DNA from 3 places in the Pseudoflavonifractor intestinihominis genome. Region 2 is predicted to be linked to each of the others. Evidence: riboswitches for the same ligand, from Rfam matches in the RefSeq annotation. Region 2 holds a riboswitch; each other region holds the start of a gene.
What was found. A riboswitch is a leader RNA that binds a small molecule or an ion and turns the genes downstream of it on or off. The one in region 2 is predicted to bind molybdenum cofactor.

Region 1 (10,147 bases), on a different contig from region 2:
GCTCACCCGCACTCCGGCGGCGATGCGGGGCAGCACCAGGTCGAACACTGTGGCCTTGGCGTACATGACGCAGCCGGGCAGGCCCATAATGGGCACGCCGCTGTCAAAGTACCCCAGCAGGAACATGGCCCCCGGCAGGACGGGTGCGCCGTAGGAGACAATCTCCGCCCCGGTGTCCCGGATGGCGCCGGGAGTCCGGTCGTCCGGGTCCACGCTCATGCCGCCGGTGCACAGCACCATGTCCACTCCCCTGTCCCGGAAGGCCAGGGCGGCGGCGGTGATGGCGGCCCGGTCGTCGCCGGGCAGGCAGTGCTCCGTCACCCGGATGCCGTAGGCCGCCAGCTTGTCCACGATCACGGGAGTAAAGCTGTCCTGGATCAGCCCATTGGCCACCTCGCTGCCGGTGGTGATGAGGCCGCAGGTCTTCAGCTTCCAGGGGGTCAGGCGCAGGATAGGGGTGTCCCCCGCCTTGGCCTCCACCGTCTTCAGCTTCTCCTCGGCGATGACCAGGGGAATGATGCGGGTGCCCGCCAGCTTGTCCCCCCTGCGGACCGCCGTGTTGGTGTGGCGGGTGGCGATCATGATCTCGTCCTCGCTGTTGAGGGCGTTGAGCCGCTCCACGTCCACCTGAAACAGGCCGTCGCAGTCGGCTATAAGCTCAATTTTACCCTCCTTCACCGGCGTGGGGTGCATGTGCTCATTCTGGCACAGGGCCCGCAGCCGCTCCGCCGCCTCGTTCTCGTGGAGCATGCCCGGCTCCTTCTCCCACACGTACAGGTGCTCCTTGCCCATGGAGAGCAGGACGGGGATGTCCTCCTCCCGGACCACATGGCCTTTGCGGAACCGGGCGTCCTTGGTGACGCCGGGGATGATCTGGGTCAGATCATGGCAGAGCACGTGCCCCACCGCATTGCGGGTATCGATCAGCTTCATGTGCAGCCCCTCCTGGCAGTTCAAGATCTAGTTTTCTGTGGTCTTCTGTCCATGGTTTCCGCCTCTTTCCGCAACAAAAAACGGGAGTGCCGCCTGTCAGCAGCACTCCCGAAAAAGGGCCAAAAGGGTAAAAAAGGGTACACTACCCCCTTGGGCGAAAGCTGCTCCTTTTCAAAAGGCGGAAGGCCGGGCCGTTTCCAGCCCGACCCCGGCGGTGCGCCATAGGCCAGTTGCCCTTAGGCGGTCCCGCTCGGAGCATGTACAATATTATGAAAATCGTACCACACGCCACGGCGGATTGCAACAGAAAAGTCCGTTTTCTTCCATTCCGCCCCCAAAAGCGCGGCCCGCATCCACAAAGCTGTGGATGCGGGCCATTCATATACTTATTCCGGGTCCTCCGCGGGCAGGTGGGAGATAATCTGCCAGGTATCGCCGCTCCGTGCAAGCGTCAGCACGGCGTCCGCGCTGTACAGGACAAGGCTGTCCCCGCGCTGTACGCCGCGGGTGCAGGCAAAGCTGCCGGGGTTGAAATCGCTGGCAAGGCTGTAAAAGCACCCATAGTCCTCCAGATACCAGGCGTCTCCCGGATTTTCCATGGCCGACAAGGAAACCCCGGCGTAGCGCTGCAAGTATGCGTCCACAGTGGAAAAGGGAACCCTTTTGATAACAACAGGGGCGTCCTCCACCCGGTCGAAGGACACCGGGAAGCCTGCGGCCCGGAGGGCGTCCAGCTCGTCCTCATCGCCCGGGGAGAGCGGGCTGTCGCTGGGGATATAGGCCACGAACTTCCCCAGGTCCAGCTCCTCCGGCGTCTCATAGCAGGAGGTGAAGAAATGCGTGATGGGATTGACCGTAAAAGCGCCCTCTGGCCCTTGTCCGGCGGCAATGTCCCCCTCCTCCGCCGGTACCACCGGCTCAAACGCGGCGTTGACGGCCTCAATCTGCCCGGCGGTGAGTTCCTTTCCGCCGGAGCAACCGGTCAAAACCAGAGAAAGGCCGAGCAGGAGCGCAAATAAAATCCTCTGTCTGTACAAGGCTATCCCCTTCCGGCGGCATTTGAACGCTTATTATGACAATGATTCAGGTGTAATTACATATGCAGGGCTGTCAGGATAATGTAAACCAAACTTCTCATTAAGCCTGTTGGTGCTGTGTGCGCAAAAATAGATATCTTTCAATAGTGGGGACTCATAGCCAATAAAAACAATAGCGTGCCCATATTCTCCTCCAGCCTCCGTATTGACATGAGCAATGCTCCCTACAATTGTGTGCCAAAATGGCATCTGTCCCCCATTTTCAATTTCATAAATGCCAGTATTTAATGCGGCATCGCTTCCATTTACATAATTTCTAAAATCACTGCAAGAACACCACGATTCATAATCATTCCAATACCATCTCTCTGTTTTATCACTTCCTGATTTGTCCATGTAATCTGTGTCAGGTGTATTTTCTGGGCCACCTAGTCCAGCATAGATGCATTGAGAAGCAAAATTCATGCAGTCTACGTTTCCAAAGTCAATAAAGGCATCATTTCGGGACATTGCCCATTTTTGTGCGTAGGCTACAGCTTTGTCAGGGTCATAGCTACTAGTACGAATAATTGTAGGGGCCTCAGAAATTCTATTCTCATTTTCTAAATAAGCGTTATATTCAGCTTTTTCAGTTGCATAACGTACATTAAACTGAGTAATTTTTGTGTCAAGGTTGAATTCCGTATCTCCAATAATGTATTTTTGATCAAAATATTCTTCAGGTGCCACTACCGAAGCAACTAGCCATTTATCCTCCGTCATGATTAATGTAACATTATAGTTTATTTCGGCAGCAGATGGAAGATCATAGTCAACATATTGCCAAGTCAACAATTCAGTTATATTAGCCACTGCAACATTATCGCAAATTTGTATATTTTTAACTGTATATTTCTGAGTAAAATCATTTACGAAGCCTTCTTGTGCAGAACGAACATATTTATAATATGAAACTTTGTCATTTACTAGCTCTAAGTTATCAGCAAATTCTCTTAACTCAATTCTATTCTGCTTAAATTGCTATATATTTAAGGGGTTTTCCATAACTAAAGCAATTGACAAAGAATCAAGGTCATTATCTTCAAATAGATACATATTTCGTGTAGCTCGCGAGAGATATTCCGTTGCGACCTGCGTAATTTTATTCTCGGCGCTATCATTTTTCCTGTCAAGAGCATAAGTATAAGTGCATAACGCACTCGTAAGGATAACCGCCGAAAGTATAATAGACATAACTTTCTTCATAAGTCTTCCTTACTTTCTCTTATTTAAATGACATGCTTCATAAACCTCTTGCCAAAATTTGTGCATTTCGCATTATATAAACATTTTAATCACCTCCTTTTTATTTAAATATACCATATTCTTTTCGTATGAGCAACCTTTCGGTTCGATATTTTATCATTTATATTTGTGGACTACACGTTTGGAATATCATCATAATTGACAGGTTCGGAAATAGGACGTTCTGTCCCTTGATAATAAAGAAGCCGTCCGTTCCGCTGCCTGCGGAACGGACGGCTTCGGTTGTTTTTTATTGCGCGCGCTTACTTGCCGTAGTAGGCCTTGAGGTACATCTCCTTGATCTCGCTCATGAGGGGGTAGCGGGGGTTGGCGCCGGTGCACTGGTCGTCGAAGGCCTGCTCCACCATGGCGTCCAGGTTGTCCAGGAAGTACTTCTCGTCCACGCCGTACTCGGCAATGGTCTTCTTGATGCCCACGGCGGCCTTCAGGTCCTCAATCTTGGCGATGAGCTTCTTGACGGCCTCGGCGTCGTCCTTGGCCTGGATGCCGCAGAAGCGGGCGCACTCGGCGTACCGGGCCTGGGTGTGGGGGTACTGATACTGGGAGAAGGTGCCCATCTTGGGGGGGCACTCGGCGGAGTTGTACTCCACCACCAGGCTGATGAGCAGGGCGTTGGCGATGCCGTGGGGCAGGTGGTGGAAGGCGCCCAGCTTGTGGGCCATGGAGTGGCACACGCCCAGGAAGGCGTTGGCGAAGGCCATACCGGCCATGCAGGAGGCGTCGGCCATCTTCTGACGGGCCTCCACGTTGGTGCCGTCGGCGTAGGCGGTGGGCAGGTACTCGAAGACGTTCTTCATGGCCTTCAGGGCCAGGCCGTCGGTGTAGTCGGTGGCCATGATGGAGGCATAGGCCTCAAGGGCGTGGGTGAGCACGTCAACGCCGGAGGCGCTGGTCAGGCCCTTGGGCTGGCTCATCATGTTGTCGGTGTCCACGATGGCCATGTTGGGCAGCAGGGCGTAGTCGGCCAGGGGGTACTTCACGCCGGTGTTCTGGTCGGTGATGACGGCGAAGGGGGTGACCTCGGAGCCGGTGCCGGAGGAGGTGGGGACGGCCACGAAGTAGGCCTTCTCACCCATCTTGGGGAAGGTGTGGACACGTTTGCGGATATCCATGAAGCGCATGGCCATGTCCTGGAAGTTCTCCTCGGGGTGCTCGTACATGACCCACATGATCTTGCCGGCGTCCATGGCGGAGCCGCCGCCCATGGCGATGATGCAGTCGGGCTTGAAGGCGGCCATAGCGGCGGCGCCCTCCTGGGCATTTTTCAGGGTGGGGTCGGGCTGGACGTTGGAGAACACGGTGTAGACGATGCCCATCTCGTCCAGTTTGTCGGTGATGGCCTTGGTGTAGCCGTTCTGATAGAGGAAGCTGTCGGTGACCAGGAAGGCGCGCTTCCGGTTCATGACCCAGCGCAGCTCGTCCAGGGCCACGGGCAGGCAGCCCTTCTTGAAGTAGACCTTCTCGGGAGTTCTGAACCAGAGCATGTTTTCACGCCTTTCCGCCACGGTTTTGATGTTGAGCAGGTGCTTGACGCCCACGTTCTCGGAGACCGAGTTGCCGCCCCAGGAGCCGCAGCCCAGGGTCAGGGAGGGAGTCAGCTTGAAGTTGTACAGGTCGCCGATACCGCCCTGAGAGGAGGGGGTGTTGACCAGGATGCGGCAGGTCTTCATCGCGGCGGCGTGCTTGGCCATCTTCTCGGTCTCACGCACGTCGATGTACAGGGAGGAGGTGTGACCGTAGCCGCCGTCGGCCACCAGCCGCTCGGCCTTCTGGAGGGCCTCATCAAAGCTCTCGGCCTTGTACATGGCCAGCACGGGGGACAGCTTCTCGTGGGCGAAGGGCTCGGAGGGATCGGTGCTCTCCACCTCGCCGATGAGGATCTTGGCGTCCACAGGCACGTCCACGCCCGCCAGCTTGGCGATGGCGTGGGCGCTCTGGCCCACGATCTTGGCGTTGACGGTGCCGTTGATGAGGATGATGCTGCGGACCTTGTCCAGCTCGTCGCCCTTGAGGAAGTAGGCGCCCCGGGCGGCGAACTCCTTCTTCACGGCGTCATAGATGGGAGCCAGCACGGTGACGGACTGCTCGCTGGCGCAGATCATGCCGTTGTCGAAGGTCTTGGAGTGGAGGATGGAGCTGACAGCCATCTTGATGTCGGCGGTGTCGTCGATGATGACGGGGGTGTTGCCGGGGCCCACGCCCAGGGCGGGCTTGCCGGAGGAGTAGGCGGACTTGACCATGCCGGGGCCGCCGGTGGCCAGGATCAGGTCGGAGTCGCGCATGAGCTGAGTGGTCAGCTCCAGGCTGGGCACGTCGATCCAGCCGATGATACCCTCAGGGGCGCCGGCCTTCACAGCGGCGTCCAGCACCACCTTGGCGGCCTCGATGGTGCAGCCCTTGGCGCGGGGGTGGGGAGAGATGAGGATGGCGTTGCGGGTCTTCAGGGCGATGAGGGTCTTGAAGATGGCGGTGGAGGTGGGGTTGGTGGTGGGGATGACGGCGGCGATGAGGCCGATGGGCTCGGCGATCTTCTTCACGCCGTAGGCCTTGTCCTCCTCCACCACGCCGCAGGTCTTGGTGTGCTTGTAGGCGTTGTAGATATACTCGGCGGCGTAGTGGTTCTTGATGACCTTGTCCTCCACCACGCCCATGCCGGTCTCGGCCACGGCCATCTTGGCCAGGGGGATCCGGGCCTGGTTGGCGGCGGTGGCGGCGGCCAGGAAGATGGCGTCCACCTGCTCCTGGGTGTAGGTGGCGAATACCTTCTGGGCCTCACGCATGGCGGCCATCTTGGCCTCGAGCGCCTCGATATTGTCGATGATAGCGGTTGCCGTTTTCTGCTCGTTCATCTGTGCAGCCTCCTCAAGAATGGGTGAGAGCGGTGGGTCCGCTCATTTGATATTTTTTTAACGATTCGCATTATACCTACTTGTTAAAATATTGTCAATGTGAAAACTGCATTATTTTTTTTGCCATCTTTCAAGAAAGGTTCGTTATTTTCTGTGAAAAGTATATATTTGATAATCTTATTTAAAAAAACGGCCTTTTATTGTTAAAATATTATCAATTTTTGCAATCTTTTTTCTTCCGTCTTTTTGACGAATACCCCCGGGATTTTGCCTGGAATTTTACCTGTTCTTGATAAAAAACACGGACAGGAATCCCTTCCTGCCCGCGTTTTCATACGGATTTTTCCTTTTTACGCTCACTTTCCCACACAAAAACGGGAAAAAATCCGGTCCGTCACATCTTCCTGCACCGACCGGCCGGTGAGGGCGCCCAGAGCGTCCAGGGCCGCCTCCACGTCGGAGAAAATGGCGTCGGCCGGCATCCCGGCGGCCAGGGCGGCCCGTGCGGAGGCCACCGCCTCCAGGGCTCTCCCCGCCGCCTCGGCCTGCCGGGCGTTGGTGAGCAGCTCCCCCCAGTTCTCCTCCCCCTGGGGGAACAGCCCGGCCACCGCCTGCTCCAGCTGCTCCAGTCCCGCTCCGGTCCTGGCGCTGAGGGAGACCACCGGCGGGCAATCCTCCCCTTCCAGGGCCAGCCCCGGGGCCTCGCCGCCGGGCAGGTCGGACTTGGTGAGCACCACGATCACCTTTTCCGCCGCCGACCGGGCCTGGTCCAGAATGGCCAGGTCCCCCCCGGTTATGCCGCCGTGGGGGTCCATGAGCACCAGGGCCAGGCCGGCCCCCTCCAGGGCCGCCCGGCTGCGCTCCACCCCCAGCCGCTCCACGGTATCCGTGGTATCCCGGATGCCTGCGGTGTCGATGAGCCGGAGGAGCACGCCCCCCATGCGGCACTTCTCTTCAATGGTGTCCCGGGTGGTGCCGGGGATGTCGGTGACAATGGCCCGGTCGTACCCCACCAGGGCGTTGAGCAGGGAGGATTTGCCCGCGTTGGGCCGGCCCACAATGGCGCAGGGCACCCCCTGGACCAGCTGCCTGCCCCGGCCATAGGTGGCCAGCAGGGCGGACAGTTCCTTCTGCGCGGCGGACAGGGCCTCCTCCATGGTCTCCGCCCGGAAGGGGTCGATGTCCTCATCCGGGTAGTCCAGCACGGCGCAGAAGTGGGCGGTCAGGTCGGTGAGGGCGTCGTACACCGCCCCCACCCGCCGCCCCAGGGCGCCGGACAGCTGGCCCGCCGCCTGCCGCACCGCGGAGGAGGTCTCCGCGTCGATGAGGTCGGCCACCGCCTCGGCCTGGGTCAGGTCCAGCCTGCCGTTGAGGAAGGCCCGGCGGGTGAACTCCCCCGGCCCGGCCTGGCGCACCCCCTGGGCGAACAGCGCCTCCAGCCCCAAGGTGAGCACCGCCGGAGAGCCGTGGCACTGGAGCTCCGCCGTGTCCTCGCCGGTGTAGCTCCCCGGCCCCCTGGTGTAGGTGGCCAGGGCCTGGTCGATGGGGTGCCCCTCCCTGTCGTACAGGGTGCCGTACACCAGCCTGCGGCCCTCATAGGCCTCCAGGGGCCGCCCGCCGGCGGGCCGGAACACAGCCGACGCGGCCCGCACCGCCTCCGGCCCGGACAGCCTCAGAATCCCGATGGCCCCCCTGGCCATGGGGGTCGCCACCGCGGCAATGGTATCTCCCATTTTACAACCTCCTGACGTGCGCTTCCCCGCCGGGACTGTGGACAACTGTCCCCCTGTGGAGGATTGAGTCCCGGTCTGAGGCGGACCTGCGGCAAGTTTGTGCACTCCGCCGTTCGTTTTACACTTGACACAGTTTTATGTCAACTATTTTTGTATATCCCCAGGTTATCCACCTTCCGGCTTGCCTGTGGAAAACTATGTGGATAATGTGGAAAACCCCTGATACGACAGAATTTACAGTTTTCTTACAGGCCCTTTGCCCTGCATATACATCTGGATACAGGCCGTACAAAGGCCATTATGCGTCTCCTGGACATTTGGCGGTTTTTCGCCGTTTCCGCTCTGCCGCAAGATTACAGTCTGGATAAATAGCGGCAGATAATACGGGGCCGCCTGCCTGGGCGGCCCCGTATCAAACATTATGTCCCGTTGTCCGGGGGGCTCTTACTTCAGCCGCTCCGAGATGACCTGAGCCACCTTCACGCCCGAGGCGCCAGCCTGGGCCAGGCCGCGGGTGATACCGGCGCCGTCGCCGATGGCGAAGAAGTTGGGCAGAGCGGTCTCCAGCTCATGGGAGAGGGCCAGGCGGGAGGAGTAGAACTTGACCTCCGCGCCGTAGAGCAGGGTGTCGTAGTTGGCGGTGCCGGGGGCCAGCTTGTCCAGCTGGTAAATCATCTCGATGATGTCGTCCAGCTGCCGCTTGGGCAGGGCCAGGGACAGGTCGCCGGGGGTAGCGGCGGTGAGGGTGGGCCGGACAAAGGACTTGCTCAGCCGGTGCTCGTTGGTACGGATGCCGCCCACCAGGTCGCCGAACCGCTGGACCAGCACGCCGCCGGCCAGCATGTTGCTCAGGGAGGCGATATGCTTGCCGTACCGGTAGGGCTCATTGAAGGGCTGGGTGAACCGGTTGGACACCAGCAGGGCAAAGTTGGTGTTCTCGCTGCGGAGGGCGGGGTCCGAGTAGGAGTGGCCGTTGACGGTGTTGATGCCCTCCACGTTCTCCGCCACCACGTGGCCGTAGGGGTTCATGCAGAAGGTGCGGACCTGGTCGCCGTACTGCTTGGTGCGGTAGACCAGCTTGGACTCGTACACCACGTCGGTGATGTGCTCAAAGACCTTGGCGGGCAGCTCCACCCGGACGCCGATGTCCACCTGGTTGTTGATGAGCTCGATGCCCATGTCCTTGCACTGGTTGGCGAACCACTCCGCGCCGGACCGGCCGGGGGCGGCGACGAAATAGGTGCAGTCCACCGTATCGCCCTTGTCGGTGGTCAGGCGGTAGCCCTCCTCTCCCAGGCGCTCGATCTTGGTCACCGCGGTGTGGAAGCGGAACTCCACGCCCTCCTTGACGGTCTCGTAGATGCTCTGGAGGATCTTCAGGTTGTTCTCGGTGCCCAGGTGCTTGCAGCGGGCCTGGAGCAGGTGGAGGTCGTACTCCAGGGCCTTCTTCTCCAGGGCCCGGGCCTCGGGGGTGGAGGTGGAGTAGACCTCGGTGGTGGCGCCGTGCTTGACATTGATGGAGTCCACATAGTCGATGAGGCTCATGACCTCCTTGGCGTCCATAAAGTCGGTGAGCCAGCCGCCAAAGGCTGTGGTGAAGTTGTACTTGCCGTCGGAGAAGGCGCCGGCGCCGCCAAAGCCGCACATGGTGTCACAGATCTTGCAGTGGATGCACTCCTTCACCTTGCCCGCCACGATGGGGCAGCTGCGGCTGTAAATGTCGGCGCCCTGGTCCAGGGCCACTACCTTGAGGCCGGGGTTCCTGAGCATCAGCTCGTAGCCGGCGTAAATACCGGCCTCGCCACAGCCCAGGATGGCAACGTCATAGCGCGAATTCATGTGCATCGTTCCCTTTTCATCAAAAATACGGGCCATAAAAACCCATAATAAAGTATACCACACAAAGTCAAGGTTGGTCTACAAAAATTCGTATTTTGCCCAGTCTTTCGCCGTCGGAACCATTGTGCCAACGGGATTTTATGCAAAACATCGCAAATTTTTACCAAGAAATGAGGATTTCTTTCTACCCTGCTTTCTCTCTCCGTCCTACAATAAGGGACAGAGGAGCCCCCAGCGGGCCCAATTTTGTCTGTGGAGGTCTTACAATGGACACCATTTCCGGCCATTATCCTGAGATGATCGCGCTGTGCCTGGACGCCTTTGACCGGGGCGGGCCGGTGGCGCCGCTGGACATGCTGGAGGCCATGATGTCCCTGCCCGGCGTGGAGATGCACACGCCGGAGCACCACTTCATGGTGCCCGCCGCCCTGCTCACCGCCGCCCACAGCGT
Region 2 (10,147 bases):
TCCTTATCACCAGCATACCAGAAGAGAGGGTATAAATCCAGTAAAAAAGAGCTGCGGCGCAGATGCGCCGCAGCTCTTTTTGGTTTGCTCAGGCTCAGCCCGCCAGCTTGCCGATGGAGTTGGCGGTGAGGGCGTCGAACTGCTCCTGGGTCAGGTCGCAGTGGTAGAAGATGTCATAGTACCGGGCCACCTCGGTGTACAGGTCATAGTCGATCTGGTCGGGGTAGAGGAGGGCGCCCATCCACAGCATGCCCAGATAGCGGTTGACGGAGGGGGGGAAGCCCATCCAGTTGTAGGGCCCGAAGGGCACCTCGTAGTAGTCGCCGTTCTGGATGGCGGTCAGGTCCTGCCACACCGGGTCGTCGGCCACCTGGTCATAGTAGCTGTCGGGGGCGAAGAGGATGATGTCCGGGTTCCAGAGGAGGAGCTGCTCCATGTCCACCTCGTTGCCGGTGCCCTTGGAGGAGGGGGAGTCCACCACGGCCAGGTTGTTGGTCATCAGATCGATGACCTCGGCGTGGTAGGAGTTCTGGGCGATGACGTTCAGGCCCTGGTCGCCCAGGCAGTAGAGGATGTTGGCCTTGTTGTCGCCGATGGTCTCCATCATGGAGACGGTGTTGTTGTAGATCTCGTCGCAGTAGTCGGCGATGACGGCGGCCTCCTCCTCCATGCCCAGCAGCTGGCCCAGCATGCGGTAGGTGTCGCCCATGGTGGCGGTGTTGGCGTCGACGTGGACGGAGGGGATGCCCAGCTGCTCGGTGATGGCGTCCATGTCCTCCACGATGGAGTCCTTGGGCTCGCCGATATCGATGATCACCTGGGGATCGGCGGCGGCCAGGGTCTCCAGGTTCAGCTCACCGGCGATGGAGCCGTAGAGCTGGCCCAGGGCGGGCAGGTTGTAATACTTGGCGTCGATAAACTGCTCAGCGCCCGGGTCCCACTCGCTGGCCAGGCCCACGAACTTGTCGGGGCACAGGGCGAAGAGCACGATCTGGGCCATGGGGCCGGAGGGGGCGATGCGGTCGATCTGGGCGGGGAGCTCCACCGTGCGGCCGCAGGAGTCGGTGAACATGACGGTGTCGGCGGTGTTCTCCTCAGAGGGCTGGGCGCTGGGGGTCTGGGAGACGGAGGGCTCGGGGGAGCCGGAGGCCGACGGGCTGGAAGCGGGGGTGCTCTGGGTGCAGGCGGCCAGGGAGACCACCATGGCCAGAGCCAGCAGCAGAGACAGGGCTTTCTGTTTCATAAAAATCCTCCTTACTGTGTTGAAGCGGCTGTATGTTCCACCTGCTCGCAGGGGGAAAACGTGGGGAGATCCCGGGGGATGCACACCCGCATCCGTCCGTCCCGTAGGGGCACCACCTCGGCGTCGATGCCGTAGAGGGCCCGGATCAGGTCCTCGTTCATCACCTCGTCGGGGGTGCCGTGGGAGAGGACCTGGCCGTCCTTCATGGCCAGGATCTGGTGGGAGAAGAGATAGGACTGCTCCGGGTTGTGGGTGGACTGGATGACGGTGTATCCCGCGTCGGCCAGAGCCCGCACCTTGGTGAGCACCCGGATCTGGTTGCCGTAGTCCAGGTTGGCGGTGGGCTCGTCCATCAGCAGCACGGTGGACTGCTGGGCCAGGGCGCGGGCGATGAGCACCAGCTGCCGCTCGCCGCCGGACAGGCGGGTGTAGCTCCGCTCGGCCAGGTGGCCGATGTCCAGCCGCTCCAGGGCCTCCCGGGCGGCGGCCTCCTGCTTGGGGCCGGGGGGCGAGAAGCCCTTGCTCTGGGCCGTGGTGCCCATGAGGACCATGTCGAACACACTGTACTGAAAGGCCGGGTAGTTGGACTGGGGGATGTAGGCCACCCGGCGGGCCAGGTCTCGGGCGCCCAGGCTGCTGACCGACGCGCCGTCCACGGTGATCTCGCCCTGGAAGCCGTGGAGCAGGCCCAGAATGCAGCGGAACAGGGTGCTCTTGCCCACGCCGTTGGGGCCCAGCACCGAGAGGAGCCGGCCCTTGCCCACGGAGAAGCTGACATCCTTGAGCACCTGCCGCTTTCCGTAGGAGAAGGAGAGATGTTTGACCTCAATGCTCACGTCACATCGCCTCCCTTCATCATCAGATAGAGGAAGAAGGGCGCGCCCACAAAGGCGGTGAGGATGCCGATGGGCAGCTCGGTGGCGTAGAGGTTGCGGGAGATATTGTCCACGATGAGCAGGAACAGCGCCCCGCCCACCATGGAGGCGGGCATCAGGTACCGGGTGTTGCTGCCCACCAGGCGGCGGCACAGGTGGGGGATCACCAGGCCCACCCAGCCGATGGCGCCGCACACCGACACCGACGCGGCGGTGATGAGGGTGGAGGCCAGGATGATCAGCGGCCGCACCACCTTGGCGTTGACGCCCATGGTGCGGGCCTCCTCGTCGCCCATGGTGAGTACGCCCAGCTGCCACCGGAGCACAAACAGAATCACCAGGCCGATCAGCATGGGCAGGAACACAAAGGACACCTTGTCCCGGGTGGTGCCCGACAGGCTGCCCATGAGCCAGTAGGTGATCTTGGGCAGGGCCTCGTTGGGGTCGGCCACCAGCTTGATGTAGGAGGTGCCCGCCTCAAAGAGGGAGCTGATGACGATACCGGACAAAATCAGGCTCATGACCCGCTTGCCCTTGGCCTTGCTGCTCACCAGCCACACCAGCACTACGGTCAGGATGCCGAAGCCGAAGGCCATCAGCATGATGAGCTGGGCGCCGAACCCGGCGATAATGGCCACCGAGGCGCCGAAGGCGGAGCCCTTGGTGGCACCCAGGATGTCGGGGGAGGCCATGGGGTTCTGGAAGATGCCCTGGTAGGCGCAGCCGGCAGCGGACAGGCAGCAGCCCACCAGACAGGCCATGATGATGCGGGGCAGGCGGACGTTGAAGAACACGTTTACCATGGTGTCGGCCCAGAACTGCTCAATGGGGAAAAAGCGGGAGAGCACAATGCCCGCCAGCTCCGCCGGTGTGATGGGGTACCGGCCCAGACCAAAGGACAAAATGGCGGTACACACCAGCAAAACCAGCATAATCAGAATGATCAGGACTTTTCTTCTGCCCCCATGGGGCGATGCAGACGGCATGGGCGGAGCTCCTCTCTGTTTCTCCGAGCGGGCGAAAAAGGGGACAAAAAAACCTCCGTCGAGAGGACGGAGGCAACAACAATCAAACCATACCGCGCATACAGCGGTACAGCCTGAAAAAACCTCTCCTTCTCAAACACGGAAGGCCTGTCCGTTTCCAGCACAGACCCTGAAAGGACGCCGTGGCGGCGTCCACGGCCCGGGCGCCATAGCAAAGCCGTAGGCGCAGGGGCTCGGAGAATATTGAATTGTGGAAAAAACCGGAGTATGATACCACGTGAAAGACAGTGGGAACAAGGTGTCCCACGGGGGTATTGTAAAAAGTATACTATTTTTGAGGCTGCTTGTCAATATTTTTGGAGGTTTGCATGAGACATATTTTTCTAACCGGCTCGGTCCAGTGCGGCAAGAGCACGGTCATCACCCGGGTGCTGGAGGCATGGAGCGGGGCGGTAGGGGGCTTCCGTACCGGCTTTGGCCCCGACCGGGCCTGCCCGGAGCGGCTGCTCTACCTGTGGAGCGCGGTGGAGCCTGCCAGGTACGACCAGGACCATGCGGTGGTGAAGTTTTTCAACGGCTGTGCGCCGGAGGCCATCCACGGCCGGTTTGACGCCCTGGGCACCGCCTGCCTGACCGGGACGCCCACACTGTGGGTGATGGACGAGTGCGGCCGCCTGGAGCGGGACGCCTTGGCCTTTCAGCAGGCCATTCTGGAAAAGCTGGAGGGGGACACGCCGGTGCTGGGCGTGGTGCGGGAGGGCTTCCCGGGGTGGACCAAGACCATCGCTGACCACCCCAATGTGGAGCTTATCACAGTCACCGAGGACAACCGGGACGCCCTGCCTGGGCTGATTCGGGCGCGGCTGAGGGGAAAATAAGGGAAAACAGGCGGCCCGCCGGAATCCGGCGGGCCGCCATGGCTGTTTGCATCATTTTCTAAAACATCCAATTATGTACCTTTATCAGTCCGCCAGGCTGACACATCTCGACTCGCAATCCTACCTCTTCGTGAATGATATAGAATTCATAACTGTCCATGGAATCCTTCACCTTCAGGTAGACAAAGACATTCAGGCATTCCGGATCTCCCCCCTCAAAGAGCTGGAAGGAAAAGGACTGCGGATCGGATTCCCCTGTGGCCTCCAGATCCGAGGCGACCGGGATGGGTGGATAAGGCTGGGCGAAGCGGTCGTAATGGTCAATCCTGGTTCCGTTCTGGGCGTAAATGGTCAGGACATTGTGTTCCCTGTCATAGGTGCAGTTCAGAGGGAGATCTCCCCCCGCGCGCTTCCAGCCTCGGTATGCGTCGGAGACGGTCACAACGGTAAAAACAAGGACAGGGAAGAGCAGGAGAGCGAAGAGTTTCTTGTGCTCCGCCGGAATGGCCCGCAGCTTTTGAAGGAACGATAGCGCCCCGGCCCGTATCCGTTTCATTGTGGTCTCCCCCTCTCCGGACAGCCGTACTTCTCTTCTGCCAGCCGCACCGAGCGGAACGGCCTGGCGTTATATGGATACGGTAACTGCATATTCACATCCGCTGTTGATATTGCCAACACCAATACACATCTGGAAGTAATCTCCCACGTTTGCAAGATTGTAAGTGGACTGAAGCGCACAGCTGTAAACATAGATCTTTTTTCCGGGGTTGCTCAAAGAAGCCGTTTTCGTCAAAAAACCACTGCTGCTGGGTTCCAAGTCAAGCGCCGTACCCAAGACAGCGTAGGCTGTCGCAATGGTCAGGGGGGGAACCGAGGAGGCAATCTGATAGCCCAGATAACCCACGGAGAGCAGCTTGCTCACATTGACAGAGCTGCCCGTACCTTTTCCCTTCACATAAAATGCGTTAAAGTAAGCTTCGGCATCGCCGGCGTTTACCATTTGAAGTTCAAGATCCGGTTTTGAAATGAGCGCGTCCCCAACACTACCGGGATTAATTACAGCAAAATCGCTGTAAGTGGTGACGGAATCCTGAATTTTGATGCTGGGAACTATTTCATCCGAACCCATTTTTCCCACCTGAACACAATAAAGCGTCATATCCACATACTGGCCGCCGTCCGCGGAATAGATATTGAATTTACAGGAATAATATCCCTTGGTAATGCCGCTATTCAGATACTCTGTGACATCTTCCGAAATAGTATCGTTGCTGGGGTATTGTCCATATGCACTTGCCTGATCAAATACGTCCGTCGTAACGTATACGGTGCCCTCATCAGATACAAACTGATAACATGTCTTATCTGAACAGTTCACGACAGAGGGGCGGCCCCGCTCAGACAGAGATGTTATCATAATATAAGCTGCGATAGAAGGCATATTGAGCGTGGTATAGGGGCCGTAATTTGTGGCCGCTAGAGACGCGGGCATCGGACGGTTACTGACGCATTCTTCGGGCGTAATCAACCCCATCTCGACAAGCCCGGCCTCATCACTGGGCAGCTGCTCCAGCATCTCCTTTGCAACAGACCAGATGATTTCTTCTTCTCGAATATGCCGGGATACTGCTGCTACATTACTGCATTGGCGTACTCCTTTCTTAAATGGCGGTACGAAAGAATTTGGCTATTTTGCATAAATAATGTATCACAAGAAAAGGCAATTGTCAACAATATAAACAGCCGCGGCGGCCCGCCGGATTTCGACGGGCCGCCATGGCTGTTTATTCGCTCTTCTGGAACAGACCGGTGGACAGGTAGCGCTCGCCGGTGTCGGGGAGCACCACCACAATGTTCTTGCCGCGGTAGGCGTCCTCCCTGGCCAGGGAAGCAGCGGCAGACAGGGCCGCGCCGGAGGAGATGCCCACCAGCAGGCCTTCGGTCTGGGCCAGGGCCCGGCTGGCGGCAAAGGCGTCGTCGCCGGGGACGGTAATGACCCGGTCCACCACGGAGCGGTCCAGGACCGAGGGTACGAAGCCCGCGCCGATGCCCTGGATCTTGTGGGGCCCGGCCTGGCCGCCGGAGAGCACCGGGGACTCGGCGGGCTCCACGGCGACGACCTCAATGGCGGGGTTCTGCTCCTTCAGGTAGCGGCCCGCGCCGGTGACGGTGCCGCCGGAGCCCACGCCCGCCACCAGCACGTCCACCTTACCGTCGGTGTCCCGCCAGATCTCAGGGCCAGTGGTCTCGTAGTGGGCCTTGGCGTTGGCCGGGTTGTCGAATTGGCCGGGCATCCAGGCGGAGGGCAGGGTGCGCAGCAGCTCCTCCGCCCTGGCGATGGCGCCCTTCATGCCCTGAGCGCCGGGGGTCAGCTCCAGCTTGGCCCCCAGAGCGGAGAGCAGGTTCCGCCGCTCCAGGCTCATGGTCTCGGGCATGGTGAGGATGACCTGATAGCCCTTGATGGCGGCGATATAGCTCAGGCCCACGCCGGTGTTGCCGCTGGTGGGCTCTACGATGACGGTGCCCGGCTTGAGCAGGCCCTTGGCCTCCGCGTCCTCGATCATGTACTTGGCGGCCCGGTCCTTGGCGGAGGAAAGAGGGTTGAAGCACTCCAGCTTGGCCAGCAGAGCGGCGGGCAGGTGGTTGGCGGATTCGTACCGCTCCAGACGGAGCAGGGGGGTGTTGCCGATGAGGTCAATGAGGGAGTGTGCGATCTTCATTTTATTTCCTCCTTATTCAGTATGAATACTATGAAATTAATTTGAGAAAATGTCCCGGCCCTGCCGGGACATTTTCCAACATTTTAGCAGAGGGACAGCCGGTTGTCAACCATTAGAACATGGGCACCACGGCGCCGGGCCAGGTCTCCTCCATGAAGGCCTTGACCTCGTCGGACTGGAGGGCGGCCACCAGAGCCTGGATGGCGGGGTCGTTCTCCCGGCCCTCCTTGACGGCCAGCACGTTCACATAGGCCTGGGCGGCCTCGCCGTCGGTGGACTCGACAGCCAAGGCGTCGGCGGCGTTCAGACCGGCCTGAAGGGCGTAGTTGCCGTTGATGACGGCCAGGTCCAGGCTGTCCAGGGAGCGGGGCAGCTGGGCGGCCTCCAGCTCCTCGATCTGCAGGTTCTTGGGGTTCTCAGCGATGTCCAGCTTGGTGGCGGTCAGGCCTACGCCCTCCTTCAGGGTGATGAGGCCCTCCTGCTGGAGCAGGAGCAGGGCGCGGCCCTCGTTGGTGGGGTCGTTGGGCACGCCCACCTTGGCGCCGTCGGGCAGGTCGTCCAGGGAGGCGGTGGTGCCGGCGTAGATGCCGAAGGGCTCGTAGTGGATCTCAGCGGCGCTCACCAGGTGGGTGCCGTTCTCCTCGTTGAAGTTGTTCAGGTAGGTGATGTGCTGGAAGTAGTTGGCGTCCACCTCGCCCTCCTCGGTGGCCAGGTTGGGCTGGATGTAGTCGGTGAACTCCTTGATCTCCAGGGTGATGCCCTGCTGGGCCAGGACCTCCTTGGCTACCTTCAGGATCTCGGCGTGGGGCGTGGGGGAGGCGGCCACGGTGATGGTGGTGCCCTCGGCGGGGGTGGACGCAGAGGGCTGGGCGGACTCGGAGGACTGAGCGGGGGCGGAGGACTGGGGGGTGCCGGTGTCGCCGCCGGTGGGGGCGCTGGAGCAGCCGGCCAGCAGGCCCAGAGCCAGAGCGCCGGTGAGGAGCAGAGAGGTGAGCTTCTTCATGATGTATTTCTCCTTTTCTGTTGGATTGATTAGGGTTATGTAAACTGTCCCGGGGTACCGCCGGAGCAGCCGACATCGATTTCAGGCTGTTTTTGGCATTTTGGGCAACAAAAAACGCCCTTGATGCATCATCAAGGACGAGAGCCTTTGGCTTCGTGGTACCACCTTGCTTCACCCGCTCCTCACGGATGCGGGCCTTATGAAGTACGGGAGAAACTCCGATACTCCTGCGCTGTCACGGGCGCTCCCGTCGCAGCCTAATGCAGATACACTCGGTGCGCGGCTCCGAGACCATGTTCGGCCAGGCCTTCCGTACCCGTTTCCACCAATCCGGGCTCTCTGTGACGTATCTCCCAGCTTACTCTTCTCTTCCTTGCCTTTGGGTAAGCCTGTTCAGTTGTCTTGGAACTTGGGATTAGTGTATACCGCTCCGGCGGGAAAGTCAATTGTGTATTCTGCACAAAAGGACGGTGAAAAAGTTTTGGCAAGCCGGAGGAAGGGGAGAAAAAACGGGGATTCAAGCGGAAAATGTCCAGACTTTGTGAAAAACAAAACAAGGCAGGCCGCCCCATGGGGGCGGCCTGCCGGAGGGCGCAAGATGGATTACTTGCGCTTGGACTTTTTTCTGCGGCGGGTGTGGGTGAGCCGCTTGTCGCTGCGCACCGCCAGCCAGGTGCCCAGGGACTGGAAGATCTGCACCAGGATGACGATGAAGATGACCGCGATAAGCATGACGGCGTAGTTATACTTGTTGTAGCCGTAGTTGATGGCGATCTTGCCCAGGCCGCCGCCGCCGATGGCGCCTGCCATGGCGCCGTAGCTGAGGATGGTGATAAAGGCGGTGGTGGCGCCGGCGATGAGGGAGGGCTTGCTCTCGGGCAGGATGACCTTCCAGATGATCTGGAAGGGGGAGCAGCCCATGGACTGGGCGGCCTCAATGACGCCCTTGTCCACCTCCCGCAGGGAGGTCTCCACCAGCCGGGCCACAAAGGGGGCGGCGGCAATGATGAGGGGCGGGATGGAGGCCAGGGTGCCGATGCGGGTGCCCAGCAGCACCTTGCTCAGGGGGAGCACCATGAGCATCAGGATGAGGAAGGGCACGGAGCGGAGGATATTGATGACAAAATTGAGGGCGCTCATCACCGGGGCGGGCAGGGGGCGGACGCCGTCCTTCTCGCCCACCACCAGCAGCACGCCCAGCACCAGGCCCAGGACGCAGGCCAAGAAGGTGGCGATGACGGTGGAGTACAGAGTCTCCCAGGTGCCCGCCCGGAACTCCTCCCACAGGGCAGGATTGGAGAAAGCGTCGGTCAGATCCGCAAGAAACTTATCCATGGTAGTCCTGCACCTCCTCTACGGTGACATCACGCTGACTCTTCAGATAGTTCATGGCCTTGGCGGCCTCGGTGCTGTCCTGGGGCAGGCCCAGCAGCATGGAGCCGAAGGCCTTGCCGTCGATGTTCCGGGTGTCGGCGCCCAGAATGTTCACCTTCACGCCGCAGTCAATGGCCAGGGAGGCGATGAGGGGCTCGTAGGAGGAGCCGCCGTTGAACACCACCCGCACCACCTTGGCCACGGGGAACTGGTCCAGGGCCACCCCGTCGGGGAACACCAGCCGCCGGCCGGCCTCGCTCTTGGGGTTGGAAAAGACCTCCTCAACGGTGCCGGTCTCCATCACGTGGCCGTGCTCCAGCACCGCCACGTGGGAACAGATCTCCTCCACCACCGCCATCTCGTGGGTGATGACGATGACCGTGATGCCCAGCCGCCTGTTGATGTCCTGAATGAGCCGCAGGATGGAGCGGGTGGTGGTGGGGTCCAGGGCGGAGGTGGCCTCGTCGCACAGGAGCATTTTGGGGTTGCTGGCCAGGGCCCGGGCGATGGCGATGCGCTGCTTCTGGCCGCCGGAGAGCTGGGCGGGGTAGGAGTCGGCCTTGTCGGGCAGGCCCACGGTCTCCAGCAGCTCCCTGGCCTTGAGCCGGGCCTTGGCCTTGGGCACGCCCGCAATCTCCATGGGGAAGCAGATGTTGTCCAGACAGGTGCGCTGCATGAGCAGGTTGAACTGCTGGAAGATCATGCTGATGGAGCGCCGCTTTTCCCGCAGCGCCTTGGGGGAGAGGGCGGTCATGTCCTCCCTGTCAATGATCACATGGCCGGAGGTGGGCCGCTCCAGCAGGTTGATGCAGCGCACCAGCGTGGATTTGCCCGCGCCGCTCATGCCCACAATGCCGAATATATCCCCGTCCCGGATGGTCAGGTTCACGTCCTCCAGAGCGGTGAACGTGCCGTCCGGCGTGGGGAAGGTCTTTTGCAGATGCTGAATCTCGATCATGGTGAAGTCTCCTTCCGCTTGTATGATGGGAGCCGTCGCTCCGGTGGGAGGCCCTTCACATTCGCTCCCCGGAGGGAAAACGGCCTGAGCACCCCAGAAAAAGCATGACT
Region 3 (8,619 bases), on a different contig from region 2:
ATTGCCGTGTGCATCAGTGAGAAAAAGGGGACCCAGAAGAAGAACGTGGGCACCGCCCAGGTGGTGGAGGACTGGGGCATCCAGGGGGACGCCCACGCGGGGAAGTGGCACCGGCAGGTGTCCCTGCTGTCCCACGAGCAGGTGGAGGCCTTCCGGGCCCGGGGCGCCGTGGTGGACCACGGGGCCTTTGGGGAGAACCTGGTGGTGGAGGGCTATGACTTCAAGACCCTGCCCATCGGGACCAAATTTCAGTGCAACGACGTGGTACTGGAGCTGACCCAGATCGGCAAGGAGTGCCACTCCCACTGCGAGATCTACAAGGTGATGGGGGAGTGCATCATGCCCCACGAGGGCGTGTTCACCAAGGTGCTCCACGGCGGGACCATCTCCGTGGGGGACCAGCTAACTATTGTGGAGGAGGGGTAATATGCGGGCGGCCATCATCACCCTCAGCGACTCCGGCTACGCCGGACAGCGGGAGGACAGGAGCGGCCCGGTGATCCGGGCCATGGCGGAGGAGGCGGGCTATGAGGTGGTGCACACCGCCCTGCTGCCCGACGGGGTGGAGCCCCTGGCCGGGGAGCTGAAGCGGCTGTGCGACGGGGACCTGGCCGACCTGGTGCTCACCACCGGCGGCACCGGCTTTTCTCCCACCGACCTGACCCCCGAGGCCACCCTGTCCGTGGTGGAGCGGCTCGCCCCCGGCATCGCCGAGGCCATGCGGTGGCAGTCCCTCCAGATCACCCCGCGGGCCATGCTCAGCCGGGCGGCCGCGGGCATCCGGGGCAAAACCCTCATCGTCAACCTGCCGGGCAGCCCCAAGGCGGTGCGGGAGTGCCTGGAGTTCATCCTGCCCGCCCTGGGCCACGGCCTGGAGATCCTACGGGGCACGGCGGGCAACTGCGCCCGATAAATCCGGTTCCGCCTCCCTGCGGGGAGTTTGGAATAAAATGCAAACGGGAAGGAGGGAAAAACAGTGAAGATCAGCGCGAGAAATCAGTTCAAGGGGACCATTCTCTCCATCGAGGAGGGGGCGGTCAACGGCATTGTGCGGCTGGACATCGGCGGCGGCAATGTGGTGACCTCCACCATCTCCATGGCGTCCATCCGGGAACTGGGCCTGAAGGTGGGCGGCACGGCCTATGCCGTGGTCAAGGCCACCTCGGTCATGATGGCGGTGGACGACTGAGTCCCCCGCTGCCTCAGCACTTCGAGCCCGTACCGCCTAAGGGACAGCGCGTCCTATGGCGGCGGGCCGGGGTATATCTGGAAACGGGTATGCCTACCGTATTTGTGAAGGAGTTTTGAGAAATGAAAAAGGTATTTGCCCTGGTCCTGGCCCTGGCGATGGCCCTGGGACTGACCGCCTGCACATCCACCACCGGCGGAGAGACCGGGGAGGAGACCGTGGATGTGGTGGTGTTTGCCGCCGCGTCCATGGAGGCCTCCCTCACCGAGATCGCCCAGCAGTACAAGACGGTTGCCCCCAACGTGAACCTGGTGTTCACCTTTGACTCCTCCGGCACCCTCAAGACCCAGATCGAGGAGGGCGCCGTGTGCGACCTGTTCATCTCCGCCGCCCAGAAGCAGATGAACCAGCTGGACAGCGCCGACACCACCGGCACCAACACCGACGGCCTGGATTTCGTGTACAGCGACACCCGGATCGACCTGGTGGAGAACAAGGTGGTGCTGGCGGTGCCCGACGACAACCCCAAGGACATCCAGACCTTCTCCGATCTGGGCACCGACAAGCTGTCACTGCTCTGCCTGGGCAACGACGACGTGCCCGTGGGCGCCTACTCCCTGGAGATCCTGGACACCCTGGGCATCGACATCGCCCAGCTGGAGAACGACGGCAAGGTGACCTATGCCTCCAACGTCTCCGAGGTGGCCAACCAGGTGAAGGAGGGGGCCGTGGACTGCGGCATCATATACGCCACCGACGCCAACACCTATGAGCTCAAGGTCGTGGACCAGGCCGCTGCCGACATGTGCAGCCAGGTCATCTACCCCGCCGCCGTGATGAAGAGCGGCACCGAGGGGGCCAAGGACGCCGCCCAGGCCTTCCTGGACTACCTGCACACCGATGAGAACGCCGTCTCCGTGCTGGAGGGCGTGGGCTTCACGGTGCTGCCCTGAGGGGCTGCTGAAACGCTGAGGGCCGGCGCATACCGCGCCGGCCCCTGGCAGCGATGAAAGTGCAGGTGATCCGATATGGACTGGTATCCCCTCTTGAACTCTCTGCGCATTGCGGCCATCTCCACGGCCATCATCTTTTTCTTGGGCCTCGCCGCGGCCTACTACGTAGCCAAGCTGCCCCGGCTGCTCAAGGGCGTGCTGGACGTGGTGCTCACCCTGCCCCTGGTGCTGCCCCCCACGGTGGTGGGGTACTTCCTCCTGCGCATCATGGGCCCCAAACGGCCCCTGGGCATGTGGTTCCTGACCCAGTTCGACCTGCGGCTGACCATGGTGTGGTACTCGGCGGTGTTCGCCTCGGCGGTGGTGGCATTCCCCCTCATGTACCGCACCGCGCGGGGGGCCTTTGAGTCGTTCGACCCCACCCTGGCCCACGCCGCCCAGACCCTGGGCCGCTCCAACACCTGGATCTTCTGGCGGGTGCGGATGCCGGTGTGCCGCCAGGGCATCATCGCCGGCACGGTGCTGGCCTTTGCCCGCGCCTTGGGCGAGTACGGCGCCACCGCCATGATCGCCGGCTACACCCCCGGCAAGACCGCCACCATCTCCACCACCGTCTACCAGCTCTGGCGCACCGGCGACGACGCCGGAGCCATGCGTTGGGTGCTGGTCAACCTGGCCATCTCCGCCGTGGTGCTGCTGGCGGTGAACATGCTGGAGAAGAAGGACCGCCGCCCCCGCCGGGCGGCCCCCTCCGGGGAGGTGGCGTGATGTCCCTTGTGGTGGATATCCGAAAAAACTACGGAAAATTTCAGCTGGATGTGTCCTTTGAGACGGGCAGCGGCCACGTGACCGGCCTGCTGGGGGCCTCCGGCTGCGGCAAGAGCGTGACACTCAAGTGCATCGCGGGCATCGAGACCCCCGACGCGGGGCGCATCATCCTGGACGGACGGGTGCTCTTTGACAGGGAGAAGGGCATCAACCTCTCCCCTCAGCGCCGCCGCGTGGGTTACCTCTTTCAGAACTACGCCCTGTTCCCCAACATGACCGTAAAGCAGAACATCACCGTGGGCGTCCGGGACCGGAAGGCCCGGGAGGAGACGGCGGAACGGCTCATAAAAGCCTTTGGCCTGGAGGGAAACGAGCACAAATACCCCCGCCAGCTCTCCGGCGGCCAGCAGCAGCGGACCGCCCTGGCCCGCATCCTGGCCAGCGAGCCGGAGGCCCTGCTGCTGGACGAGCCCTTCTCCGCCCTGGACAGCTATCTGAAGTGGCAGGTGGAGGGGGAGCTGGCCGATCTGCTGGAGGGCTTTGCCGGGCCGGTGCTCTTTGTCACCCACAGCCGGGACGAGGTGCGCCGCATCTGCCAGCAGGCCTGCGTCCTGGACCGGGGCAGGGCCCAGGCGGTGCTGCCGGTGGACGAGCTGTTCCGGGCCCCGCGGACTCTGTCGGCCTGTCTGCTCTCCGGGTGCAAGAATGTGTCCCGGGCCAGACCGGCGGAGGGCGGGAAAATTGAGGCCCTGGACTGGGGCGTCACCCTGGACCCGGGCCGCCCTCTGCCCGAGAACCTCACCCATGTGGGCATCCGGGCCCACTTCGTCCGCCCGGCGGACGGACCCGGCCCCAACCGGTTGCTGTGTACCCCCGGGCGGGTGGTGGAGGAGATGTTCTCCACCGCTGTGACCCTGTTCACCCCCGGCGGGGACAAGGGCTTCGCCCGGCTGCGGATGGAGCTGAGCCGGGAGGGCTGGGCCGCCCTGAGAGAGCCGGAGCAGCTGTGGGTGGAGCTGCCGCCCGAGTCCCTGCTTCTGCTCAACGGAGGATAACAAAAACGTCCTGGACAACTGCCGTCCAGGACGTTTCTTTCAGGATTTCTCTTCAAAACTGGCGCCGCAGCTGCGGCAGGTGACGGTGATTTTTCCCTTGCCCTTGGGCACCCGCAGCTGCTGGCCGCAGTTGGGGCACTTGAAGTAGCGGTGATCCTTGTCCCGGTGGATGGTCCGGCGCAGCCGGAACCACCGGATGGCGGGGCCGGCCAGCTGCATGAACTTGTTGTTCTCCGCCCGCCGCCGGGAGATATTCCGGGAGAACAGGCGGAACACCACATAGGCCGCCACCACCAGTGCAACCCAGCACACCAACTCCAGCCGCAGCAGACTGCCCGCCAGATAGAGCACCAGATACACCGCAATCAGGAACAAGGAGAACTGATCGACGCCATATCGGCCATACATAAATCTCTGCAGCCAATTCATCGAGCGAACGTCTCCTTCTCAGCGGAAGAATGGCCCCAGCGGGACCGGGAGTCCGGCCACCTGGCCTTCCGCGGTACTTTTTATAACAGTAATGATACCGTTTTGAAGGTTTTCCGTCAAGGCACCAGACGTAAACAATATGTGAATAATCCCTTGAAAGCACAGGGGAAAGCGGTTATACTGGACAAAAACAGGAGGTGCTACGTGAAGCGAATCGACAAGGAGAACTACTATCTGGACATCGCCGAGACAGTGGCCGAGCGGTCCACCTGCCTGCGCCGGTGCTATGGCGCCATTATTGTCCGCAATGACGAGATCATCGCCACCGGTTATAACGGCGCGCCCCGGGGCCGCCGCAACTGCGTGGATCTGAACTACTGCACCCGGGAGGCCCTGAAGATCCCCTCCGGTGAGCGGTATGAGCTGTGCCGCAGCGTCCACGCCGAGGCCAACGCCATCATCTCCGCCGCCCGCAGCGAGACCCTGGGCGCCACCCTCTACATGGCGTGCAAGAATCCCGCCACCGGCGCCCTCATCGCCGGGTCCACCTCCTGCGCCATGTGCCGCCGTCTCATCATCAACGCCGGCATCCAGCGGGTGGTCATCCGGAACACCGAGACGGAGTACTCCGTGGTCCACGTGGAGGACTGGGTGCGGGAGGACGACTCCCTGCCCCAGGAGCGCTGCTCCTGCTGCGGGGACGGTAAAGCGTAAAAAAAATCAAATCCACCAGCTGCCGGGCGCTCAGCCGGCGGCTGGTGGATTTTTATTTGGTGTAAAATTCCGCGCCCTCCGCAGCCAATCGCTCCCGCCACAGGGCAGCCAGAGCCTCCAGATCCGCCTTGAACTGGGCGTCGGTCTGGTCCGCCCCCTTCTTCAGCTCCTCCAACACAGTGAAGGTGAAGGACCCGGCGCCGTATTTGTTCCAGTCGGCGGCCAGGGGGAGAAAGGTGCACGAGCCGGTGGCGGCGGAGAACTGGAAGCGGTTGCGCAGGCCCGCCGGGTCGGCAACGGCGCTGAGCAGCACCCGGTTGTTCGCTGTGCAGCGGATGGCGCACACGCCGCCCACCACGGTCCGCTCCCGCCAGGCGGACAGCAGCTCTTTTTGATGTTCCGTCTTAGCCATGATATCCCAGCTCCCCCAGAATGCGTGCCAGCACCTGCATCCGCTCCCCCAGCAACTCCCCATCCCGGGCCAGCGCGTCCTGGAAGAGGCGGATATCCTCCTGGATGTGGTCGTTCTCCGTGCACACCGACACCGTCATGGCGTCCCCCTGGAGGCCTACCCGGTCGATATCAGGGTGGTCGGGGTCGTAGAAATCGGGGTACTTGTAGCTCTCCTCCCGCAGGTAGAGCTGGGCACGGCAGGTGAGAATGGCCAGGTCCAGCACCCGGTGGAGGGGCAGCTCCTCCGACTGGCGGGACCACTTCTCCCCGGTATATCGCCACACCTTGGCCGAGATGTCCACCCGGCCCCGGTCATTCCACTGGGCCAGCCCCAGGGAGAGCCCCTTGGCGTCGGTCTGGTAGGCAGACCGGCCGTCGATGTGGTCATAGTCCTCTGCCACAATGACGGGCTTGTGTTTCAATGACGTGGGAATGCGCATAAGACCGCTCCTTGCAATTTAGTAAATTAGTAATTTAGTAAATTTCAAGAGCGAGAATAACACATCGCCATCCGTCTGTCAAGAGAGAGGGAAAAAGCGGCGGCCTGCTTGCCGTATAATTCCGGCCTGTCCGGAAAAACTGGAGGAGAAAAGGAGGTGCGGACAGGCTCTATGGATATGACCAACAGAGAATACGAAAAATACGTGGAGAAAAAAGCGGCGCCGTCCCCTACACCCAAGAATCTGGCCTGGGCCTTTGTCACCGGCGGACTGATCTGCACGGTGGGACAGGGTCTGCTCAACCTGTACCGTTCCATGGGCCTCAGCGAGACCGGCGCGTCCATCGCCGTTTCCGTGACGCTGATTTTCCTGGCGGTGCTCTTTACCGGCCTGGGCTGGTTCGACAAGCTGGCCAAACACGCCGGTGCGGGCACCCTGGTCCCCATTACCGGCTTTGCCAACGCCATGGCCGCCCCCGCCCTGGAGTTCCGCAGCGAGGGGCTCATCATGGGCGTGGGGGCCAAGCTGTTCGTCATCGCCGGGCCGGTGCTGGTGTACGGCATCAGCGCCAGCGTGATCTACGGGCTGCTGCTGGTACTGTTCACCGGACACTGAAAACAAGTTGACATAAAATCACAGCCGTCCGCCGTTCCGAAGGGAATGGTGGGCGGCTGTGCTGTGTTCAGGGAAAATTGACGGCGTCCGGGCGGATATGATAAATTCTTTTCCACAGGAAGCGTCATATCCCGGTCCGGATTTCGTCTCAATGGGTGAAAGGGAAAGAACAAAGGAGGGATTCCCGTGGAGGACGCAAACATTGTGGCGCTGTACTGGCAGCGGGACCAGGGGGCCATCACCGCCTCGGACGAGAAGTACGGCACGCTCTGCCACAGCCTCTCCTTCAACATCCTCCAGACCCATGAGGATGCGGAGGAGTGCGTCAACGACACCTGGCACCGGGCCTGGGACACCATGCCGCCCCAGAAGCCCAACTCCCTGCGGGCCTATTTCTGCCGCATCGTCCGCAACCTGTCCATCGACCGGTGGCGGGCCCGGTACAGCCGGAAGCGGGGCGAGGGGATGGGCAGCCTGGTGCTGGAGCTGGAGGAGTGCGTGCCGGCCGTGCCCAGCGCCGAGGAGCAGTGGGAGACGGAGGAGATCGGCGCCGCCGTGGAGCGGTGGCTAAGGCAGCAGCGGGCGGAGGACAGACAGCTGTTTGTGGGCCGGTATTTTTACGGCGCGGCGGTGCGGGACCTGGCCGCCGGGCTGGGATGCTCCCCCAACGGCACCACCCAGCGGCTGCGCCGTCTGCGGCAGTCCCTCCGCCGGGCGCTGGAGGAGGAAGGAGTGACATTATGAGCAGAGCGAGCGAGAGGCTGCTGGAGGCCATGAATCATCTGCCTGACGCCACCCTGGAGGAGGCTGTCCCGGGGACGGTCAGGAAAAAGCCGAGTTGGAAGAAGTGGGCGGCCCTGGCGGCCAGCCTGGCCGTGGTGGTGCTGGGGGTGGGCATCTTCACCGGGTTCATCCCCCTGCTGGGTGGACGAGCGGGACAGAACGGCTCGGGCAGCGACGGTGCGTCGGTCTTTATGTCCTACGCCGGGCCGGTGTTCCCCCTGACCCTGAGAGAGGAGAACGCCGCCATTGCGGCACAGCGGAACATCACACTGGATTTTGAACCCTGGGTGCCGGTGTGGATCTCCAACCAGGAGGAGGCCGACTCCCGCACCTGGCTGACTGAGACGGAGCGGCAGGATGTGCTGGAGTTCTATAACGAGCACTATCCTGAGGGCGGGCGATACGAGAGCAGCACCGATATTCTGGTGACGGATTCCTACACCCTGACCAACACCTCGGCGGAGGACCAGACCCTGACCGTCCTCTACCCCTTTGTGTCCGGGCTGGACAGTCTGGAAGAGAACCGGCCCACTCTGACAGTGGACGGGACAGAGCTGGAGACCACCCTGCGGGTGGGCACCTATGCGGGAGGCTTTGAAGGCGTATGGGGCGCAGACGACCCGGAGGGCACCGCGAACCTGGCCTATCCCCACAGCTGGACGGACTATCAGGCACTGCTGTCCGATGGCAGCTACCTGGAGAACGCCCTGGGACCCGGCCCCGATGTGACCGGCGTGCCGGTGATTGTCTACAAGCTGACCAACCCCTACAGCCCCGAGCGGGATGAGGAGGCGGGCATCACCAACCCCACTCTGCGGGTCACCTTCAACCTGGATTACGACAAGACCACCATCCTGACCTACGGCTTCCACGGCGCGTCCTATGACCGGGAGACGGGGGTTATGATTCAGGAGTTTTCCATCCCGCAGCCGGGACAGTATGACTACGGCAGCAAGGAATTCTACCTCCTGGTGCTGGGGGAGGACGTGGAGAACATGACCATTCAGGGCTACGCCAACGGCAGCCTGGAGGAGGACGCCCTGGTGCTGGAGGGCTGCGGGGCTACCGTGGAGCGGTATGAGAGCGATTTGGACACCATGCTCCGGCAGCTGCTGCCCCTCATCTGGGAGGAGAGAGGGCAGGAAGACGCGGACTTCGAGCTGTACTACCGGGCTTTTCTGGAGCAGCTGCTCTCTTACGGGGTGCTGTCCGACGACCCG

Region 1: it holds a riboswitch for molybdenum cofactor, as region 2 does, so the genes downstream of both, WMO64_RS11475 (molybdopterin-binding protein) here and WMO64_RS04335 (FecCD family ABC transporter permease) in region 2, are expected to answer to the same signal.
Region 3: it holds a riboswitch for molybdenum cofactor, as region 2 does, so the genes downstream of both, modA (molybdate ABC transporter substrate-binding protein) here and WMO64_RS04335 (FecCD family ABC transporter permease) in region 2, are expected to answer to the same signal.

The regions. Positions count from the first base shown of each region.
Region 1 is NZ_JBBMFK010000019.1:10,905-21,051, forward strand. Features, by position in the region: gene WMO64_RS11475 (molybdopterin-binding protein) at 1-933, opposite strand, end outside; molybdenum cofactor riboswitch at 1,082-1,201, opposite strand; gene WMO64_RS11480 (hypothetical protein) at 1,320-1,970, opposite strand; gene WMO64_RS11485 (amidase domain-containing protein) at 2,004-2,822, opposite strand; gene adhE (bifunctional acetaldehyde-CoA/alcohol dehydrogenase) at 3,518-6,124, opposite strand; gene mnmE (tRNA uridine-5-carboxymethylaminomethyl(34) synthesis GTPase MnmE) at 6,481-7,857, opposite strand; gene WMO64_RS11500 (NAD(P)/FAD-dependent oxidoreductase) at 8,302-9,696, opposite strand; gene WMO64_RS11505 (DUF5714 domain-containing protein) at 9,963-10,147, shown strand, end outside.
Region 2 is NZ_JBBMFK010000005.1:9,745-19,891, forward strand. Features, by position in the region: gene WMO64_RS04325 (ABC transporter substrate-binding protein) at 95-1,243, opposite strand; gene WMO64_RS04330 (ABC transporter ATP-binding protein) at 1,255-2,079, opposite strand; gene WMO64_RS04335 (FecCD family ABC transporter permease) at 2,076-3,104, opposite strand; molybdenum cofactor riboswitch at 3,214-3,355, opposite strand; gene WMO64_RS04340 (nucleoside-triphosphatase) at 3,473-3,982, shown strand; gene WMO64_RS04345 (hypothetical protein) at 4,041-4,538, opposite strand; gene WMO64_RS04350 (hypothetical protein) at 4,608-5,558, opposite strand; gene cysK (cysteine synthase A) at 5,767-6,702, opposite strand; gene WMO64_RS04360 (MetQ/NlpA family ABC transporter substrate-binding protein) at 6,815-7,705, opposite strand; gene WMO64_RS04365 (methionine ABC transporter permease) at 8,309-9,040, opposite strand; gene WMO64_RS04370 (methionine ABC transporter ATP-binding protein) at 9,033-10,037, opposite strand.
Region 3 is NZ_JBBMFK010000019.1:673-9,291, reverse strand. Features, by position in the region: gene WMO64_RS11460 (MOSC domain-containing protein) at 1-426, shown strand, start outside; gene WMO64_RS11455 (MogA/MoaB family molybdenum cofactor biosynthesis protein) at 428-913, shown strand; gene WMO64_RS11450 (TOBE domain-containing protein) at 977-1,189, shown strand; molybdenum cofactor riboswitch at 1,197-1,318, shown strand; gene modA (molybdate ABC transporter substrate-binding protein) at 1,312-2,142, shown strand; gene modB (molybdate ABC transporter permease subunit) at 2,218-2,910, shown strand; gene WMO64_RS11435 (sulfate/molybdate ABC transporter ATP-binding protein) at 2,910-3,965, shown strand; gene WMO64_RS11430 (hypothetical protein) at 4,005-4,373, opposite strand; gene WMO64_RS11425 (deoxycytidylate deaminase) at 4,599-5,108, shown strand; gene WMO64_RS11420 (GIY-YIG nuclease family protein) at 5,161-5,520, opposite strand; gene WMO64_RS11415 (DUF6530 family protein) at 5,513-6,001, opposite strand; gene spoVAC (stage V sporulation protein AC) at 6,173-6,616, shown strand; gene WMO64_RS11405 (RNA polymerase sigma factor) at 6,803-7,360, shown strand; gene WMO64_RS11400 (hypothetical protein) at 7,357-8,619, shown strand, end outside.